Regions from separate parts of the Nitrogeniibacter aestuarii genome, predicted to be linked through region 1. Evidence: predicted binding sites of a transcription regulator. Region 1 holds the regulator's gene; each other region holds the start of a gene.
The links. Region 1 encodes FliA, which starts transcription of late flagellar genes. Its sites were predicted from a motif close to CTAAAGTTNNNNNNNNNNNNGCCGNTA; they were not measured.

Region 1 (5,414 bases):
GTCAGCCTCACCGGGCTGAAAAAGCACTTCGGCGTTGATTTCCACCTTGATGCCGAAGGCCCCTTCGGTAACGCTTACCTGCCCGCCATCGGCCAGCGGCTGAAGCACCCGGCGGATTTCGTCCGCCATGTCACGCACCCGCCGGGCGGCTTTTTCGCGCTCCGCCTTCTTGGCCGCTTCCGCTTTTCGTTCGGCGTCCGTCTTCTTCGGTCCGATCATCGTTTTCGATGGCATCGGCAGATCCTGCACGATCATCTGGCGTCCGCTGTCGTTCACGCTGACGCTCCGGAAAGCCTGCACGATGGAGTCGGACAGCACGCGGTACTTGCCCTCATTGATGGAACTGAGGGAATACATGACCACGAAAAAGGCAAACAGCAAGGTAATGAAGTCGGCGTACGAGACCAGCCATCGTTCGTGGTTCTCGTGTTCTTCGGCTTCCTTGCGGCGTCGTGCCATGAATGGGCGTCCTTGCTCAGGCGGGGTCTGGCCGCCTCGTGGCGGCCTACCCTATTCCTATCGGCAACGGCTGCCCTGCCTTGAGGGTATTCGACTCCCTTTCAGGCGCCCGCGTGAGCGCCGCGCTCATACCAGTTGCGGGTGTTGTTGATCATGCGCACCAACCACAGCATCACCGGCACTTCGATCAGCACGCCCACCACCGTGGCCAGCGCAGCCCCGGATTCGAAGCCATACAGCACGATGGCCGCCGCCACAGCCAGCTCGAAGAAGTTGGAAGCACCGATCATGGTCGATGGCCCGGCCACCTCGTGGGCCACGCCCAGCTTGCGATTGAGCCAGTAGCCCAGTGCTGCGATGAATAACACCTGCGCGAGAATCGGCACCGCCAGAATGGCAATCACCACCGGCTGCGCGACGATCGCCTTGCCCTGGAACGCGAACAGCAACACCAGCGTCGCGAGCAGCGCAAACAGCGAAAACGGTGAAAAGCGGTCAAGCGCGGCCTTCAGATTGGCTTCGCCTTTCTTGAGCAGCGTGTGACGAATCGCCTGCGCGATGGCCAGCGGAATGACGATGTACATGACCACGGACAACAGCAAGGTATCCCAGGGCACGGGAATGGCCGATACGCCCAACAGCAGCGCAACAATCGGCGCAAAGGCAAACACCATCACCAGATCGTTGAGCGCCACCTGGGTGAGCGTAAAGTTGGCGTTGCCCCGGCACAGGTTACTCCACACGAACACCATGGCGGTACAGGGCGCAGCCCCCAGGAGAATCAGCCCGGCGATGTAGCTGTCGAGCTGCTCTGCGGGCAACCAGGGCGCAAACACGTGACGAATGAACAGCCAGCCGAACAGCGCCATGGAAAACGGCTTGACCGCCCAATTGACGAACAGGGTCACCCCCATGCCGCAGGCATGCTGACGCACTTCGTGCAGGGCGCCGAAGTCGATCTTGATCAACATCGGGATGATCATCACCCAGATCAGCAACCCGACCGGCAGATTCACCTGGGCGATCTCGAGACGCCCCAGCGCCTCGAAGGGCCCGGGCAGCATCAGCCCAAGGAGGGTTCCGGCAACCATGCACAGGGCGACCCACACGGTGAGGTAGCGCTCGAAGAAGCCGATGGAAGCGCCGGCCGCCTGGCGACCGACCACATCGCATTGCGCGCTCATACGGCCCCCTCTTCCATCAGACCGATACTGTCGAGTTGCTGCTGCAGCGCGCCCCGGTCGGCAATCACATCCTCAGGCAGACCCAGCAGGCGTGCAAACCGCTTGCGCAGCGCCTGGGCCGTGTCGAGAAAGGCCTTGAGCCGTATCTCGTCGTCGCCTTGCACCGCAGCCGGATCCGGCAAACCCCAGTGCGCTCTCAAGGGGGCGCCCGGCCAGACCGGGCAGGCCTCGCCAGCGGCGTTGTTGCACACGGTGATGATCAGATCCATGGCGGGCGCATCGCTCTCGGAAAACGCGTCCCAGGACTTGCTCGACAGTCCATCGGTGGGAATCCCCTCCATCGCGAGCACTTCAAGCGCCAGCGGATTGACCTTGCCGGTAGGGTCGCTACCGGCGCTATAGGCCTGCATACGGCCTTGCGCCATGGCATTGAGCAGCGCCTCGGCAAGAATGGAACGGGCTGAATTACCCGTGCACAGAATCAGTACGTTCATGAGGACATCAACACTTTGAGGAAATCGTGGATTCGCCGAAGCAGGCTTGAGGATTGCCCTGACAGCATTCGGCACTGAGAAATTCGATGAGTTGCTGCATGGTGTCCACGTTGGCCGCGTAGCGCACATGCCGACCTTCGTTCGCCGAGGAGACCAGGCCCGCCTGAGCCAAGGACTTGAGATGAAATGACAAGGCGTTGGGCGCAACGTCAAGCTGGCTGGCCAACTCGCCAGCGAGCAGCCCCGCGCGCCCATGGCGCACAAGCAGGCGAAAAACCGCCAGACGCGTCGGCTGAGCCAGAGCAGTGAGCGCGGGGACTGCGCTTTCGGTGGTGAACGTTTCAATAATCATTGAAATATTCTACCAATAAAAAACGACGGTCGTGTGACCGTCGTTTGTAACTCATGCGCTTCTCTTCAGACGTCGTAACCCTGGAGCCGCCGCTCGATAATGCGGGGATTGTCGCCATTCGCAATTCCCACCAGTCCATCGAGAAACAGCTCCTTCATCGACACCAGGGTGCTGACATGGGCCAACAGCTTCTTGGCCGCCGGCAGAAACACCAGGTTGGCAGATCCGACACCATAGATGGTCGCCACGAACGCGACCGCAATGCCCGACCCGAGCTTGGCCGGGTCGGAGAGATTTTCCATCACATGGATGAGCCCCATCACGGCCCCGAGAATGCCGATCGTGGGTGCGTAGCCGCCCGCGGCTTCCCAGATGCGGGCGCCCAGCTTCATGCGCGACTCCCAGGCATCGATTTCGACCTCGAGCACCTCCCGCAGACGGTCAGGCTCCATACCGTCGATGAGCAGTTCGATGCCTTTCTTGGCAAACGGGTCTTCCACCAGTTCCATCTGGTTTTCAAGCGCCAGCAGGCCTTCGCGGCGAGCCACGTTGCTCCAGCCGACGATCTGTTCGATCAGCTGCTGATGGGATGATTCGGGCGGAACGAAAATCCACTTGATCATGCGCATGCCGTCCTTGAACACACGCAACGGACTTTGCAGCATGACGGCGCCCAGGGTGCCGCCAATGACGATCATGAAGGCCGTGGGTTGAACCAGGGAGCTGATGTGACCCCCTTCGAGCATCTGCCCCACAAGAATGGCGGCAATGCCGATGGTCAGGCCGATGAGGCTGATGCTGTCCATACGCACGTGGGTTCAGAGCCTCCGCTCAAGCCGCCTTGGTGGCACTCTTGGGCGGACGGCCACGGCGGGCCTTGGGCGCTGCCTTGGTGCCGTGAATGCGGGAACGAAGGCGCGCGACCGCCTGACTGTGCAACTGGCACACGCGGGACTCGGACACACCCAGCACTTCGCCGATCTCGCGCAGGTTGAGGTCTTCCTCGTAATACAGGCCCATGACCAGCTTTTCGCGCTCGGGCAGATCGTCAATGGCCTGAACGAGCACATCACGCATGTTCTGGTCGAGCAAGGCATCCAGCGGGTCGCCTTCATGCCCGGCGGCGTGACGCTCAAGAAAGTCGTCATCGCTGCCTTCGGTGAAATCTTCGAAATACACCAGCTGATGCCCGCGTGCGTCCTGCAGCATCTTCTGATACTCGGGCAGGGTCATGTCCATGGCGTCGGCCAGTTCCTTCTCCGTCGGCGGACGACCGTGTGTCTGTTCAAGCTCGTGGATGGCGCCTTCGATCCGACGCATGTCGCGACGCAGGCTGCGCGGCAACCAGTCGTTTTCACGCAGGCCGTCGAGCATCGATCCGCGGATACGCTGCACCGCATAGGTTTCGAACTGGGCGCCCAAGCCTTCTTCGTAGCGACTGATGGCGTCCAGGAGGCCAATCATGCCGTTCTGGATGATGTCATCCACCTGCACACTGGCCGGCAATTTGGCCATCAGGTGATAGGCGATGCGCTTGACCAGCGGTGCATAGTGCGTCACCAGTTGGTCCCGATCGAGAGTGCCGGATGCGGTATACATTCGCTGACCTGTCTTTTCTCAATGCCCTGTGGGGGGCTCAAACCGCTTCGCGGCATAAGCCATGAAGCCCGATGGTTCCCATTTTCCGCATTGCCCGGCAAACCGACGGGTGGAAAAAGGCGATTTATTCCCCGTATTTCCCATTCACATGCGCGCCGACTGCAATCCGCCCTGCTTCCAGCCTTGAAGCCGGCGCAGGAAGGCCGCCTCCGCTTCGGCCGGCGGCATACGCCCGGCATCGTGCAACAAGGCGTCCGCCAGCGCATCGCGTTCGATTTCACCGGCCCACGCCAGGGGGATGCCCACCCGTGCGCGAACGAGATCTTCAAGACGGGCAAACATGCTGCGCGCGTCGGCGCGATCCTTGGCGCGCGCCACGGCCACATGCACCGCACCTGCGCCAAGCGCAGCGAGAGATTTGATGCACGCGTAGGCCTCGGTGACGCCACGACCGCTGGCTTCGACGACAACCAGCCGTTTGGGGGCTGCAAACACGAAAGGCGACGGCGCATCCAGACTCGCGGGTGAGGCGTGAACCATCATGAATCGCGTGCGCCGCTGCAGATGGCGGATGGTGCCGAGCAGACTGGCCCGTCGCTCGTCATCGAGCAAAGGCATGGCCATGGCCGCCGCGGTGATGGGCAAACGCCCCATCAGCCCCTCGACGGGCAGCACGAGGCCATCGACCGTCTCGCGCTCATCAAGTACGTGCAACAGGTCTTTGGCCGGCGCATGGCCCCAGATATCCGCCAGACTGGCTTCACCCGCCGCTTCATCAAGCACCAGCACGCGATGCGCCTGCTTGCCGATCTCGGTGACCGCACGGGCAGCGGACAGCTGCGCCTTGTGCCCCGTGGCAAACATGGCCACCACGGTGGGCGGCGATTTTCTGAACAGCCGACGCAGGCCGGCTGCCTGATCTTCACGGCCGTCGATCATGTCAGGCTCCCAGGCCGGCGCCGGCCATCAGCAATCCCGCTTCGTCTCCCTTGAGGTGATAGGGAGAGTCGCCATCCACGGCCTTGAGGGCCCGGTGCAGCAAGTAGGCGCGGTTGGGCAGATGCAGATCTTCTGGCACCCGCTGACCATTGGCCACGTAGAACACTTCCAGGTCGTTGCGCACTGCCACGTCGATGGCCGGTGCCAATGAGGCGGCTTCATCCACCTTGGTGAGAATGCAACCAGCCAGATCGGGGCCGTCGTAGGCACGCACCACATCATCGAGCGTGTCGCCGCGGCTGGTGGCATTGAGCAGCAGCAGCCGCTTGACGTTACCGGCGCCCAACAACATGGCGGCTTGCTCGGCCACCATGCGGTCACGCTGGC
Region 2 (5,414 bases), 130 kb from region 1:
CTTGATGGAGTGCGCTGCACGGAAAATGGCGTTGAGGTCTTCGGGGTCAGGCGCATCGATGTCGACCGCCACGAGCAGGGACTCCATGTCCGCAAGATGCTCGTCCGTCTCTTCGAAAAAGACCTGGTAAAACTGGCTCATGTCGATCGTCATGCCTGACTCCTGGGCGCCGTCGTACTTATTGATATGAATGCTTAGCGGCTTAGCCGATCACCTTCTTGACCACTTCGATCAATTTGTTCGGATCAAACGGCTTGACCAGCCAGCCGGTGGCACCGGCGGTGCGCCCCTGGGACTTCATGGCATCGGACGACTCGGTGGTGAGCATGAGGATGGGCACGCTGCGATAGCTGGGCATGCCGCGCAGGGACTTGATGAGCGTCAGCCCGTCCATGCGCGGCATGTTCTGGTCCGTCAGCACGAGGTTGAAGGCGCGGCCCTTGGCCTTGTCGAGGCCTTCCTGGCCATCGGCCGCTTCAATCACGTCGTAACCGGCGCTCTTGAGGGTGAATGACACCATCTGGCGGATGGAGGCAGAGTCATCAACTGCGAGAACGGTCTTGCCCATGTTGGTCTTCCTTGTTTGGTTTGCGTGTCTCAGAACAATTCGATATCGCCGCTATCGACGCTATCGGCCTGCTTGACCGGGTTGGTTTCGCCGAATGCAGCGAGTTCGTCGAGCTTGTGGGCCACCTGGCTCAGGCGCTCGGTCAGGTTTTCGAGGGTGTGATCGTTGTGCGGTCGCGAGGCTTCTCGCGCGATCTCGCCAACGTCCTTGACGGCTTCGCGCATGCGCGTGATGCGCTGCCCGGTGTGGCCGATCAACTGGGAAACGAGATCCTGGAACTGCAGCGCCGTCACCGCGCGCCCCACTTCCCGATCAACGATGTTGGCCTGGGAAGACAGCTCGCCAATGGCGTTCGCACGGTCGGTATTGAGTTTTTCGATCGAGCCCAGCACGGTTTCGACCTGATGCTTCGATTCCAGGGCAAAGTTCATGTCCTGGGAGGCCATGCGCTCGATGGCCGATTCGGTGTCCTTCACCGCCACCAGCATGGTGCCCATGGTCTTGGAAATCTGTTCGCTGAACTGGGTGGTGCGCATGGACAGATCGCGCACTTCATCGGCCACCACGGCAAACCCGCGTCCGGCCTCACCCGCCCGCGCTGCCTCGATGGCCGCGTTCAGAGCCAGCAGGTTGGTCTGCTTGGCGATACTGCCGATCTCGTCGAGGATGCCTTCGACTTCATAGGCGCGACGGGCGATGTCGTCGGTCAGCTCCACCAGCTCCATGCCCAGCTTGCTGTTGCCGATGACGCTATCGACGATTTTCTGCATGGTGGCGGAGGTCGCCGTCACGAATTCGTCGAAATCCACCCCGTTGCCGTCGCCTTTGGACATGATCGACATGGCGATTTCCCGCTGCCGGCCGGTCGAGCTGTTCATTCCGTTGAAGCTGCCCAGCAGCTCCTCGATGGCGTCCGAGAGCACCGAGAGGGCACGATTCGACTCTCCCTCGATGAATTCGAACTGGGTATTGAATTCGCGCACACACTCGCCAAACGCGTTGTCGAACTCGCTCTGATGCACGGGCGTGACGCGAATTGCTTCGGATGCGGGCGCGCTCTCGGTCTTGTTGCCGAACCAGAGCACGACAGCCCATCCCAGCGCGGTGGCCCCGGCAGCAAGAAACACCTGCCCACTCAGCCCTGGCGCCACAGACATGGCGCCGCCCACGATTGCGGTCCAGAAGGCACCACCAATGAGCTTTTTGACGGGTGTATTGAACATTGAACGAAGTTCTCTTGTGTGATTCCGATTGATACTTCTGGGCGATATAACGTCAATTACGACCTTGACTTTAGAGCGACAAAGAACGTAAGGAAGTTCGGCAGCACTACCCTTACGGAATTACCTTTGCGAAGGCATCACGATGCGGGGTTTGAGCGGTTCACCCGTACCACGGGAGCGCTCTGGCGGCATCGGCAGAACAGGCTCGGCAGCAGGCGCCAGTGAGGGCGCGATCGACGGTCGCAGGCCATCGCGAATCTGAGTGGCGCTGATCGGCTGTTGCTGACCGACCTGAACGTTTCGTGGGGCCCCGATCAGGCCTTCCTCCGTGCGTTTGTTGAGCACGATGATGCTGATGCGACGATTGGTCGGATCAAGCGGATCGTCGGGTTTGAGCGGAATCATGTCGGCCAGACCGACCACACGAATCACCTTGCCATCGTCGAGCCCGCCGGCCACCATTTCCCGCCGCGAGGCATTCGCACGATCGGCAGACAGCTCCCAGTTGGAGAAGCCCCGATCGCCGCCCGCGTACTGGCTCGCGTCAGTATGGCCCGAGAGACTGATCCGGTTATCAACGCTGTTGAGCGCCCGACCGATCGACTGCAGCAACTCCTTGGTGTAGGGCTGCAGACGCGCACTGGCCGAGGCAAACATGGGCCGGTTCTTTTCATCCACGATCTGGATGCGAAGCCCTTCGGTGGTCATGTCCATGAGCAACTGCTCGCGCATGGATCGCAAGGTGGAACTGGCTTCGATCAGCGCTTCGATCTGACCTTTCAGGTCGATCAGTTGGGCGCGCTCGCGCTGCTCGAACTCGCCATTGGATTCCACCACCACGGCGTCGGTCGACTTGGACTGATCCGCCGGATCGCGCGCCGCATCCAGGTTGATGCTCTTGCGCCCCTCGACATCGCCGCGCTTGACCTGCCCCACCGAGCGGGTGAGGTCTTCCCCGCCCCCCTTGATGATGCTGGAACTGTCACCCGAGCCGGAGCCGCCTTCCATTGAAACCTTGAGGGGATTCTGGAAAAACTCGGCGATGCCTTCCATATCGCCCTGGGCCGTCGAGCCGAGCAGCCACATGAGCAGGAAGAAGGCCATCATGGCGGTCACGAAGTCGGCGTAGGCGATCTTCCACGCCCCCCCGTGAGCGCCACCGCCGCCCTTCTTGATCTTCTTGACGACAATGGGTTGTTGGGTATCGTCACTCATGGTTACGTCCCGTCAGCCTCGCGCATCAACCCTTGCGACTCTTGACGTCTTCCTCCAGCTCGAGGAAGGTCGGACGATCACCGGAGAACAGCACCTTGCGGCCGAATTCGATGGCCACCTGCGGCGCGTAGCCGTTCATGCTGGCCAGCAGAACCACTTTCATGACCTCGTAGATCTTGCCGCTCTCCTCCACCTTCTGTTCCATCTGGCCGGCGATCGGCGCGACGAAACCGTAGGAGACGAGAATACCGAGGAAGGTACCGACCAGCGCACCACCGATCATCTTGCCGAGCACGGCCGGCGGCTGGCCCACCGAACCCATCACGTTCACCACGCCCATCACCGCCACCACGATACCGAAGGCAGGAACGGAGTCCGCGACCTTCGAGACCACATGTGCCGGGCCGTGAGCCTCCACATGGTGGGTCTCGATCTCCATGTCCATGAGGTTTTCAATCTCGAAGGCATTGAGGTTGCCGCCCACCATCATCCGCAGGTAGTCCGTGAGGAATTCACAGGCATGGTGGTCATGCAGGAAGTTGGGGTACTTGGAAAAGATGGCGCTGGCTTCCGCGTTTTCGATGTCCGCTTCGATGGACATCAGGCCTTCCTTTCGTACCTTCGAGAGAATCTCGTACATGAGCGCCAGAGCGTCCATGTAGTACTGCTTGTTATAGGGCGAGCCCTTGAGGACGCCGGGGAGTGCCGCGACCGTCCCCTTGATCGCCTTGATGCCGTTGCCCGCCACGAACCCCCCGATCATCAGCCCGACAATGGCGACGTATTCGGTCGGCACCCACAGGGCGGCCAGGGAGCCGTGCACCGCGTAGGTGCCCAGCGAAGCTGCAAGTACGATCACGTATCCGATGATGAGAAACATCGCCACAACCCTTGTTCTTCTGATCGATCAGGCGGTCGGTAGACCCTCTCCGGGGCGCACCTGCTGGCACGGCCCCGCCTTCCCTCCTGCTATCGACACTGCCACGCAAAACTTGAGCGCCCGAACAGGGAGAAGCCCCCGCCCAACGGGGCATCCAGCATGGTGCGCACGGTCCCGATGCGTATGCCCGGATACTGGCGGGCAAAAAAAAACCGCCGGTGGAACCGGCGGTATGGAACCCCTTGCTGAGCAAGGAGGAGGTCAGACCATGGCAGTACTACGATCAGCTGCAGTTGCCTTCTTGGAGCGGCGACCCTTTCCGGCCCGCGAAGGCATGTTGCAAAGACCACATACGTATTCATGCGTCGGGTCATACGCATGCGCGACGTATTTACCACCGCAGCACGTGCAGGTGGCCTCTTGCAGCAAGTCGGCATCGAAGAAGCGCACCAGCGTCCACGCACGGGTGAGGCTGAGCACATCTTCCAGTCCCTCGGCCTCGATCTGATTCATGTACAGGCGGTAGGCCTTGAGAATCGCATCCAGGTCGGGGAGCCCTGCCGTGTCCTTCATGAATCTGAAGTAGGACATGAACAGGGACGAGTGAACATTCGGCTGCCAGGTCATGAACCAGTCGGTCGAGAACGGCAGCATGCCCTTGGGGGGCGAAACACCACGAACTTCCTTGTACAGCTTGAGCAGGCGTTCGCGGGAGAGTTTGGTTTCCGATTCGAGCATCTGCATGCGTGCACCGAGGCGGATCATGTCCACCGCACGCTGGATGTCTTCGGCTTCGGCCAGGACGCTTTTATTACGCATGGGTTCGACTCCGCGTGATCAGGCCAGTCTTTCGACCGGCTGTCCGGCAGCAAGAATGGCGGCATGGAGCGCCGAGGTCGACGCGTCACGGCCCTTGCCTGTGAGCATGTCGAGCAAGGCGGTATCGTCGAAGCGGAAACGGCACAGGACCATCTGGGTACCGGCCATGCGCGCGATCTGGGAGGTGGAGAGACCTTCGATCAACTCGGCCACTTCGGCCGAGATACCGAGGCGGAACATGGCTTCTTCGCGATCCTCGCGAACCATCTGCTGGGCCAGCATCAGGTAGGCGAGATTCAGCTCCCTGATTTCTTCCTGCATGTCCATGCTATTCATCTAGACCTCCGGGCGTCACGCGTTGTTCGCGTTTGTCTTCATCGTGGGGGTCATTGTGCTGGCAGGCAAAAAGTAACGGTATCGGCGGGGTTTGTAAGATGACGTAACAAGCGTCTTACCCCTTGATGTAAGAACTTGTCCTACACGATGCCTGATACCAGTGGGTCAGCCGGCGCCTTGCTGAGCCTCGAGTCGCTCCAGCAGGAGGGAAGACTGCATGGGTTTTCCGAAGTAATAGCCCTGGAAGAACTCGCAGTGCTCGCGCCGCAGGATCTCGACCTGGGCCTCGCTCTCGACGCCTTCGGCAATGGTCGATCGGCGCATGCTGTGCGCCAGGGCGATGATGGCCCGCACGATGGCCGCGTCCTCCTCG
Region 3 (5,414 bases), 1.3 Mb from region 1:
CATGCAGTTCATCGAAGCGCGGGTCGCCACCTGGGCGTCCACACCACACATCCAGGTGCTGACCGAGGCACGCCCGAGCGAATTCGAACTGCTCGCCAAGACGCTCGACAGCCTGGCCAACCAGCCCTATGGCCTGTGGCACCTTTCGGTCGTCTCAAGCGCACCCTGCCCCGATCCGGCCATCGCCGAGTTGCCCAATATCGACTGGATGGTGAGCAGCGACGCCAAACCCTGTTTCGACAGCCTCGTCGATGCCGCAGCGGCCCAGATCGTGGTCTACGTGCCCCCCGGCACCGTCCTCGACCCGCTGTGCCTGTGGCGCGTGGCCGACGCGTTCGAACATCAGCCCGGGTGGTTTGCGCTGTACACCGACGACGACGTGATGCGTGAGGACGACCGACGTGTCGAACCGCGATTCAAGCCGGATTTCAACCTCGACCTGCTGCGCAGCAGTGACTACATCGGTCCCCTCTGGATACGGACGTCGATCTGGGCATCCATGGGCGGCTTCAGCGCGCTGAGCGGTGCGCGGTTCTACGACCTCACCCTGCGCGCAGTGGACGCCGCCGGAGCCGACGCCATCGGGCATGTCGCCGACCCCCTGCTCAGTCTCCCGGTGTCCCCCTGCGTGCTGATTGCCGACGATCAGGGCGCGCAGGTGCTGGGCGCCCACCTGGAGCGCAACGGACTGCCCCACGCGATCCGCCCGGGGCCCCTGCATGGCTCATGGTGTGTGGACTACCAGCACGCGCAGCGCCCGGCGGTCGACATCATCATTCCCTACCGCGACCGGCTCGAATTCATGGAGCCGCTGGTCGACAGCCTGTTCGAACGGACCCACTGGCCGGATTTCCGCCTGATTCTGGTGGATGCGGACACCCAGGACGCGGATTGTGCCCGCTGGCTGGCCGACGTTTGCACCCGCCACGGGGCACGGATCAAGCATGTGCGTCTCGAAGGTCCGTGGAATCTGTCGCGCCTGTTCAACGCCGGCGCGGCGCAGGCCGATGCGCCGTACCTGGTCTTCCTGCAGCACGACACCCAGATCATCTCGACGCACTGGCTCGACACCCTCATGGCCGTGGCTCAACGCCCGGACGTGGCGGCGGTCGCACCCCGCCAGGCAAAGCCCGGCAAGGACGAACTCACCATGGCCGGCAGCATCTTCGGCCTCGAACCGGGCATCGCATCGCCCGAATCGGACGCGGTGTCGCTCAACTATCCGGGTTATCTTGGCCGACTGCAGCTGGTGCAGAACTTCAATGTGCTGGACAGCGCCTGCCTGCTCACCTCAAAGGCGCGTTTCGACGCCACGGGCGGGTTTGACGAGCACTACGGGCTGCGCGACGCCACCGTCGATCTGAGCGCCAGACTCGGGCGCAACGGTCGCCTGGTGTGGACGCCCAATACCACGATTGCCCATTACGACGTCGGTCTGCCGGCCATCGACACCACCGACGAGCGCGAGTACTTCAATCAGCGCAGCGAGCGCACACTCGGGCTTGCCCGCGAGCGCACGGATCTGCTCGACACCTACCTCCCCGCGCTCGCGCGCGATTCTGCGTGGAACCTCAATCTGCGTCTTGACGGAAGAATCATCACCCCCGACGCCAGCTTCGTCCCGCCCTGGCATGCCGTCCCCACGGATGTGGCCCATGTCGTGGCCGACGTCGTCCAGGGTGCCGGGGAGTTTCGCGCGGTGGCGCCTTTGCGGGCAGCGCGCCAGCAGGGCAAGGCGCAGGCGGCCATCATCGAGCCGCCTTCCCACGATCAGCGTCGCACCTTGAGTGTCATCGAACTGGCGCGGGCCGGCCGCATCGACAGCTTGCTGATTCACAATCCGACCACCAAACAGCAGGTCCCGTCGCTGCGCCAGATACGGACCCACCTGCCCGACCTGCCCATCATCGGGCTGCTCGACGACCTGTGCACGGCCGTCCCGCGCGAAAGCGACATGTTCGAGTTCTGGTCCCGCGAAACCCGCAGCTTCGTCCGTCAATGTCTGTCCATGTGTGATCGGCTGGTCGTGTCCACCGAGCCGCTGGCCGAATTTGCGCGCCACATGATCGACGACATCCGGGTGGTACCGAACCGGGTCGAATGGTCGCGCTGGGGTCATCTGAGCTCGCAACGCCAGACGGGGCCCAAGCCGAGGGTCGGCTGGGCCGGCGCGTTCCAGCACGCTGGCGACCTGGCGATCATCGAGGACGCGGTTCGCCAGACCAGCCAGGAAGTGGACTGGGTGTTCTTCGGCATGTGCCCCCCGTCCCTGCGCCCGTATATCAAGGAGCATCACGGCTGGGTGCCCTACGATGCCTACCCGGAAAAACTCGCCAGCCTGAATCTGGATCTGGCGGTCGCCCCCCTTGAGGCCAACCCCTTCAACGACGCCAAGAGCAATCTCCGGCTTCTCGACTACGGCATTCTGGGATGGCCCGTGGTGTGCTCCGATGTCACGCCATATCGCAGTGCACCCGTGACGCGCGTCACGGACGACACCGCGGCCTGGGTGGACGCCATACGCGCCCATGTGAGCGATCCGGACGCAGCACAGCGTGCTGGAGATGCATTGCGCGAGTGGGTCATCTCCGACTACATACTCGAAGAGCATGTTGATGACTGGCTCTCGCACCACCTGCCCTGAAACCCGCGCCACGTCTTGAAATTGCGACCGCCCACCGGGGCGGTCGCTTGCTTTCGGGCACCGTCGCCCCTTGCGGCAGCCGGGGCACTCACAGTGCTGAAAAGGTGCCATCACGCCTCGGGGCAGTGGAGCCACTTCCCTTTATGGCACAGGGTTTTACGGACTTTCTTGCCGGCAAAAATTGCCTTCAGTTTCACAACTTGCCGCCGTAGGTAGGGGCAAGAGCCACGGAACACACCGTCATCAAGTGCTCTTGCAGTCCTAATCAGGAGAAGAATCATGGCACAAGTCATCAACACAAACGTCTATTCGCTGAATGCACAGCGCAGCCTCAACCGGAACTCCGACACGCTCGCCACGTCGCTGCAGCGTCTGTCCTCCGGCCTGCGCGTCAACAGCGCCCGTGACGACGCAGCCGGCCTGGCAGTTGCCCAGCGCATGGAAGCTGACGCCCGCGGTCTGACGGTTGCGATGCGCAACGCCTCCGACGGCATTTCTTTCGCACAGACCGCTGACGGCGCTCTGTCGACCTCCGCAGACATGCTCCAGCGGATGCGCGAACTGGCAGTCCAGTCATTGAACGGCACGATCTCGGACACCGAGCGCGGCTACCTGAACTCGGAATTCACCGAGCTTCAGAGCGAAATGACCCGCTTGCAGGGCGCGGCAAAACTGAACAACCAGTCCGTGTTCAGTTCCTTCAGCTTCCAGGTGGGTGCCGCCTCCGGCGACACCATCTCCGCGACCTTCACCAGTGTGGCGGCACCGACCGGCAACATCAGCACTTCGACGGCTGCCGGCACGGCAATTTCTGCCATCGACACCGCACTGAACAGCGTGGCCTCCAACCGCGCCACCATCGGTGGTGTGATGGGTCGCCTCGGGTTCTCCATCCAGCAGCTCGAGACGGCACGCGAGAATCAGTACGCTGCACGTAGCCGAATCATGGATGCGGATTTCGCCGCGGAAACGGCAAACCTCACACGGGCACAGATCTTGCAGCAGTCGGGTACAGCCATGGTGGCGCAAGCCAACAGCGTGCCGCAAAACGTCCTGTCCTTGCTGTAAGGGTCTCCCTCGCAGTGGATCGGGCGAACTGAAACCAGCAGGCCGGCGTGACACGAAAATGCAGTCACGCCGGCCTGTCGAAAAGCCCGACCACAGGAGATCGTCATGCCTCAGATCATCAACACCAACATCTATTCACTGAACGCCCAGCGTAACCTCAACCGCAGTCAGGACGGCCTGGCCACCTCACTGCAACGCCTGTCCTCCGGTTTGCGCGTCAATAGCGCCCGGGACGATGCAGCCGGTCTCGCGGTTGCTCAGCGAATGGAAGCCGATGCCCGTGGCCTCACCGTCGCCATGCGCAACGCCTCTGATGGCATTTCCTTCGCCCAGACCGCCGATGGCGCCCTGGGCACTTCCGCCGACATGCTTCAGCGCATGCGCGAACTGGCTGTCCAGTCATTGAACGGCACGATCTCGGATACCGAGCGCGGCTATCTGAACTCGGAATACGCCCAGCTCGATGCCGAACTGACCCGTCTGCAAGGCGCGGCCAAGCTGAACAACACCTCGGTGTTCAGCACCTTCAGCTTCCAGGTCGGCGCCGCCGCAGGCGACTCGATCAACGCAACCTTTGCCAGCACGGCGGCCCCCGGCGGTTCCATTGCGACCTCTGCCGGCGCAGCCACGGCCATCACGGCCATCGATACCGCGCTGAACACGATCGCATCGAACCGCGCCACCATCGGCGGTGTGATGGGACGTCTGACTTTCACCATCCAGCAGCTCGAGACGGCACGCGAAAACCAGTACGCCGCCCGCAGCCGAATCATGGATGCCGATTTTGCCGCGGAAACGGCCAACCTGACCCGCTCCCAGATCCTGCAGCAATCGGGAACTGCAATGGTGGCTCAGGCGAACGCCGTGCCGCAAAACGTACTGTCGCTGCTCGGCTAAGGCCGTGCGGCGGCATCACCGGCAAGTGCTGCCGGCACATTCGACCCGGGGCGGCGAAATTGCCCCCCGGAGCGTTGGGACAGGAGTAAGAGATGGCTATCCAATCGACTTCCATCACCAGCCCGCAGATCGTGAGTTCTGCGGCGCAGGCATCGGGGGCCGCCACCGTGCGGCAGCGCGACGCTGCGATGGCGCCGTCGGAGATCTCGCCCGATGTGGCCGCCCGGGAAGCACGCGCAGAAGCACGCGCCGCCGAAGCTGAAGCGAACGCAGCCGCCGCCGAAGAGTCCAACAAACAGGGGTTCGACCCCGAGAAGCTGAAAGAGGCCCTCGACCGTGCGCAAAGCGCGCTGCCCTCGCAGGCACGAGACATCGCGTTCTCGCTGCACGACGGCAACGATGCGGTTGTGGTGCGCATCATCGATAGCAAGTCCGATGAAGTCATCCGTCAGATTCCATCGGAAGAGTTTCTGAAAATCGCCGATGCACTGAGCGAGCAGATCGAATCCATCCGGGCCGGTCTGCTGTTAGAGCAAAAGGCTTAAGGAGGTCGTCATGGCCACCGGAACCATTTCTTCGCTGGGAATCGGCTCAGGCATCGATTCCAACAGCCTTGTCACACAGCTGATGGCGCTTGAGCGACGTCCGCTGACGCTGCTCAATGCCAAGGAAAGCGCCTTCTCGGCGCAGATCTCGGCCCTGGGAACCATCCGCAGCCGGCTGGCCGATCTGCAGTCTTCCGCCAAGACGCTGGGCGATCCGAACGCACTGGCCGCCTATCAGGCCACGGCCGGCGACGCTGACG

Region 2: a site for FliA is predicted at 3,977-4,003, ahead of motA (flagellar motor stator protein MotA). Genes of this name have one in related genera too.
Region 3: a site for FliA is predicted at 2,830-2,856, ahead of J0W34_RS07720 (flagellin N-terminal helical domain-containing protein). Genes of this name have one in related genera too.

What each region holds. Positions count from the first base shown of each region.
Region 1 is NZ_CP071321.1:2,939,463-2,944,876, forward strand. It holds gene motD (flagellar motor protein MotD) at 1-459, opposite strand, end outside; gene arsB (ACR3 family arsenite efflux transporter) at 561-1,643, opposite strand; gene J0W34_RS13645 (arsenate reductase ArsC) at 1,640-2,137, opposite strand; gene J0W34_RS13650 (ArsR/SmtB family transcription factor) at 2,145-2,489, opposite strand; gene J0W34_RS13655 (flagellar motor protein) at 2,555-3,295, opposite strand; gene J0W34_RS13660 (RNA polymerase sigma factor FliA) at 3,321-4,088, opposite strand; gene J0W34_RS13665 (MinD/ParA family ATP-binding protein) at 4,233-5,027, opposite strand; gene flhF (flagellar biosynthesis protein FlhF) at 5,029-5,414, opposite strand, start outside.
Region 2 is NZ_CP071321.1:2,804,894-2,810,307, forward strand. It holds gene J0W34_RS12960 (chemotaxis protein CheW) at 1-153, opposite strand, end outside; gene J0W34_RS12965 (response regulator) at 203-568, opposite strand; gene J0W34_RS22285 (methyl-accepting chemotaxis protein) at 598-1,791, opposite strand; gene motB (flagellar motor protein MotB) at 1,912-3,006, opposite strand; gene motA (flagellar motor stator protein MotA) at 3,032-3,886, opposite strand; gene flhC (flagellar transcriptional regulator FlhC) at 4,148-4,705, opposite strand; gene flhD (flagellar transcriptional regulator FlhD) at 4,724-5,041, opposite strand; gene J0W34_RS12995 (putative bifunctional diguanylate cyclase/phosphodiesterase) at 5,207-5,414, opposite strand, start outside.
Region 3 is NZ_CP071321.1:1,661,787-1,667,200, reverse strand. It holds gene J0W34_RS07725 (glycosyltransferase) at 1-2,644, shown strand, start outside; gene J0W34_RS07720 (flagellin N-terminal helical domain-containing protein) at 2,924-3,712, shown strand; gene J0W34_RS07715 (flagellin N-terminal helical domain-containing protein) at 3,818-4,609, shown strand; gene J0W34_RS07710 (flagellar protein FlaG) at 4,702-5,154, shown strand; gene fliD (flagellar filament capping protein FliD) at 5,165-5,414, shown strand, end outside.